Regions from separate parts of the Streptomyces sp. NBC_01255 genome, predicted to be linked through region 2. Evidence: riboswitches for the same ligand, from Rfam matches in the RefSeq annotation. Region 2 holds a riboswitch; the other holds the start of a gene.

Region 1 (2,176 bases), 1.1 Mb from region 2:
CTGCCACGAAGGCGCCCACGGGGCCCGTGGCGGAATCGAACCGGACCGCGGGCGTCCCGGTCACCCCGTCGGAGACCGCCGCTGCCGAGAAGGCCACCGCCGCGGAGAGGGCCGCCAAGGCCACCGCGACCACCGAGGCCGCCGAGTCGCCCCGTACCGCGTCGAAGGCCCCCGCCGCGCCCGCCACCCCTGTCAGCCCCACCGCGCCGGTCAGCCCGACCGCGCCGGCGACGGCGGCCACGCCGACCGCCCCGGGCACGGCGACCACGCCGGCCACGCCGGTCGGCCCGACCGCGCCGGGCACCTCGACCACCACCCCGGCAGCGCCCGACGCGTCCCTGACGCCCGTATCGCCCGAGACGCCGAAGGGTGACGCCTCGTCGGCCACGCCCGGCACCGGCAAGCACCGGGGCGACGCAGCTCCGGAGGAAACCGGCAAGACGGACACTCCTGCCGAATCCGGAAAGCATGCTTCATCGACGGACAAGCTGGCGGAAAGCCCCGCCGGCACGCCCGTCGCTGACGAGGTGAAGAATTCGGACACAACGGACAGTCAGGGCGCTTCGGGCGCGTACACCGTGCGGCCCGGTGACAACCTGTCCGAGATTGCACAGGAGAACGAACTCCCCGGCGGCTGGAACGCCCTCTACGACGCCAACCGCGGGACCGTGGGCATCGATCCGGACCTCATCGTCCCTGGTCAGAGCCTCGACCTGACGATCGGTTCGGAAGCGAAGGCCGAGTAGTTCGGGAGCTTATGTCCGGTTCTGGGCAAGTGAGACATGGGTCTCTTCGCCTCAACTGGCGTGTCCCGTCCGCGAACTTTGCTCCCGTCACCTCCCACCTGCGCAAACGCCCCCCACCGGAGGGCAAGTAGGGGCGATATTTCCGCAATACGCCTCTTTGAACTTCCGGTGGGTCTGTGTCTACGGTCGTAACCGCTCGCCACCGCGGGCCCCGTCGACCGAAACGCCGAATCCTGCCGTCGGCCGATGGGAACGTCGCGTAAGCGCCGTAGGCAGGAGCGGGGGACCCAAGGTAAGTGCCGACCCCGGCCGTTGAGACAGACGGCCGACGATCGGCTAGGGGTTAAGTCGCGTGCTAGGACACGCGGCCGGACAACTCATTGGTCCGAACCCGACAGCTCACCTCGTAGGCGTCGGTGAGGAGAATCTCCATGCTGTTTTCCGGCAAGGGCAAACACCGTCGTCCCTCCAAGGCCACCCAGGTCGCCACGCTCGTCGGCGTCACCGGTGTCGCCGTCGCCGCCCCGCTGATGACCGCGGGCACCGCCTCGGCCGCCACGTCCTCCGAGTGGGACCGCGTCGCCCAGTGCGAGTCCGGCGGCAACTGGTCGATCAACACCGGCAACGGGTACTACGGCGGCCTGCAGTTCTCCGCCTCCACCTGGGCCGCGTACGGCGGCACCGCCTACGCCTCGACCGCCAACCAGGCGTCGAAGTCCCAGCAGATCACCATCGCCGAGAAGGTCCTCGCGGGCCAGGGCAAGGGTGCCTGGCCGTCCTGTGGCGTGGGCCTCTCCGGCGCCTCGTACGACGGCGGCTCCGCCGAGAGCGCGCCGCAGCAGGCCGCGCCGAAGCAGGAGACCCAGCAGCAGTCGCAGCCGCAGCGCTCGACCGAGCAGCCGACCACCCGCAGCGAGCAGCGCCAGGCCCCGAAGCAGGCCACGCAGCAGCAGGCCGCCCCGAAGGCCGCCACCAAGAAGACGGTCACCACCCCGACCGGCAAGGTGGTCAAGAAGGGTGACGGCGAGTACAAGGTCGTCGCCGGCGACACCCTCAGCAAGATCGCCGAGGCGCACGGCGTCAAGGGCGGCTGGGCCGAGCTCTTCGAGCTGAACAAGGACGTCGTCGAGAACGCCGACCTCATCTACGTGGGCCAGCAGCTCCACCTCAAGTGAGCCCGGCGGCTCGGGTGAGTCCGGCGGCTCGCCCGACCCCTCCTATGACCCTCCCGCGGTGACCACCCCGGTCCGGCGCACTCTCCCCCGTGCGCGCCGGACCGGGGTTCCGTGTGTCCGGGGTCCGTATGTCAGGGGTCCGTACGTCAGGTTTCCCGGGTTCGGGACGACTTGACGGTTACCGCCCAGTAGATCTGGGGCCCTTCGTCCCGAGATGCATGCCCTTGGGTCCTTTTTCGTCCCAGGGGGCGGGCG
Region 2 (2,176 bases):
TGCTGGATCCGGCGGAGCCGGCGCTGCCGCTCGGCATGGGCGAGCTGGCGGCGTGGCCGGACAGGGCCGAGGAGCGGCCGTACCCGCCGGGCGCGACGCTGCTGTTCTACACGGACGGCCTCTCGGAGGCGCGGGACGCGGAGGGCGTCTTCTACGACCCGGCGTCCCGCCTCGCCGGGCGGATCTTCCCGGGACCCGAGGAGTTGCTCGACGCGCTCGTGGACGACGTACGGCTCCATACGGGCGGCGGGTCGACGGACGACATGGCGCTGCTCGCGCTGAGCCGGCCCGCGGCGGGGCAGCAGGAGAGGCGCCGGACGATGCCGGTGGTGCCGCCGGTGCCGTCGGCGCCGCCGGAAGGGCCCCCGGTCCGGCCCGGTCACCAGGCGTAGTCGCAGGGTGTCGCTGCGATAACAATTGACATAACGTCAGATCGCGAGTGTTTGGCCGCCCCTTGCTGAAGGGGGGTCAACTCGGGCGATTCCCCACCAATTCAATGAACGATCACCGGGAACGGCTTGGAATCGGACCCCCCTGTCTATTAACGTTCGATAACGCAGCGCGGTCGTCACAACCGTCGCAAGAGACGGCACCGTGCGCACGCGCCGAATCCTGAAAAGGAACCGGGGAACCACTACTTGGGGTGAATCGGGCCCTTCGCACCCGTGCGACCGTGCCCGTAGGAGACCTTCCTGCTCCGAACCCGTCAGCTAACCCGGTAGGCGAGAAGGAAGGAAAGGAGCGCGCCTCCGTGGCGTCCAACACTCCCGCACCCGAAGCCCCCTTTGATGCCTTCGGTGGTGGTGCGGGTCCTGCCGCTCCGGACACCGAGTGGAACCCCACCGAGGGAACCCTCCGCGCCGAGAGCCGCTCCGGCGGCCGGCACCGGGTCGTCAAGCAGCGCTCCAACTTCGCCCGTTCCTCCACCGTCCTCGGCGTCGGCGTCATCGCGGCCGTCGGTGCGGGCGGCCTCGCCACCGCGCAGGAGAAGCCGCCGGTCGCGATATCGCTCCCGGACCTCCCGGACCTCGCCGACCTGAACCTCCCGGCCGCCGAGGACCTCCCCGGCGTCGGCGAGCTGTTCGCCGACGACGCGGACGACGCCGACCAGCGCATCCAGGACACCATCGAGCGGACCGGCGGCAACCCGAACCCGCTCACCGCCGCGACGTACGTCACCCCGGCCGGCGAGAAGGCGAACGGCACCGCCGCGACCGCCCGGACCGCCCAGGCCGGTTACACCACGCAGACCGGGACCGCCGAGACCGCCACGACGGCCACCACCGCCGGCGTGGCCGACGCGGGCGAGATCCTGCGCGCCCGCATCCTCCAGCAGGCCGAGCAGCAGCAGGCCTCCGCCGACGCCGCCGAGAAGCTCGCCGCCGAGAAGGCCGCGGCGGAGAAGGCGGCGGCCGAGGCCGCGGCCAAGGCCGAGGCGGCGGAGAAGGCGGCAGCCGAGGCGAAGGCCAAGGCCGAAGCGGAAGCCAAGGCCAAGGCGGAGGCGGAAGCCAAGGCGGAGGCCGAGCGGAAGGCCGCGGAGGCCGAGGCCGAGCGCCTCGCCCAGCTCGCCGCCAGCTACTCGATGCCCCTCTCCTCGTACTCCGTCAGCGCCACCTACATGCAGTCCGGCTCGATGTGGTCCTCCGGCTACCACACCGGCCTCGACTTCGCCGCCCCCACGGGCACCCCGCTCAAGGCCGTCCACAGCGGCACGGTCAAGTCGGCGGGCTGGTCCGGCTCCTACGGCTACCGGGTCGTCCTGGAGCTGGAGGACGGCACCGAGGTCTGGTACGCCCACCTCTCCTCCATGACGGTCGGCGCGGGTCAGACCGTGACCACCGGCGAGACGATCGGCCGCGTCGGCGCCACCGGCAACGTCACCGGCGCCCACCTCCACATGGAGGTCCACACCTCCGGCGGCGACGGCATCGACCCGGCGGCCTGGCTCCGCTCCAAGGGCCTGCCGATCTGATCCCGCCCAGCGCGGAATAGGCCCGGCGGTGGAGAGGGTTGATCAACCCATGACTTCTCTCCGCACGCTGGGCTCTTCCGATCTGCACGTCTTCCCGCTCGCCCTGGGCGGCAACGTCTTCGGCTGGACCGCCGACGAGGCACAGTCCTTCGCCGTCCTCGACGCCTACGCCGCCGCCGGCGGAAACTTCGTCGACACCGCGGA

Evidence for each region. Region 2 has a riboswitch for cyclic di-AMP ahead of OG357_RS18190 (M23 family metallopeptidase). Riboswitches for the same ligand answer to the same signal wherever they lie in the genome.
Region 1: another riboswitch for cyclic di-AMP. It lies ahead of OG357_RS23710 (transglycosylase family protein); the one in region 2 lies ahead of OG357_RS18190 (M23 family metallopeptidase).

What each region holds. Positions count from the first base shown of each region.
Region 1 is NZ_CP108474.1:5,219,474-5,221,649, forward strand. It holds gene OG357_RS23705 (transglycosylase family protein) at 1-746, shown strand, start outside; cyclic di-AMP (ydaO/yuaA leader) riboswitch at 1,001-1,174, shown strand; gene OG357_RS23710 (transglycosylase family protein) at 1,178-1,921, shown strand.
Region 2 is NZ_CP108474.1:4,110,832-4,113,007, reverse strand. It holds gene OG357_RS18195 (PP2C family protein-serine/threonine phosphatase) at 1-392, shown strand, start outside; cyclic di-AMP (ydaO/yuaA leader) riboswitch at 594-740, shown strand; gene OG357_RS18190 (M23 family metallopeptidase) at 752-1,972, shown strand; gene OG357_RS18185 (aldo/keto reductase) at 2,022-2,176, shown strand, end outside.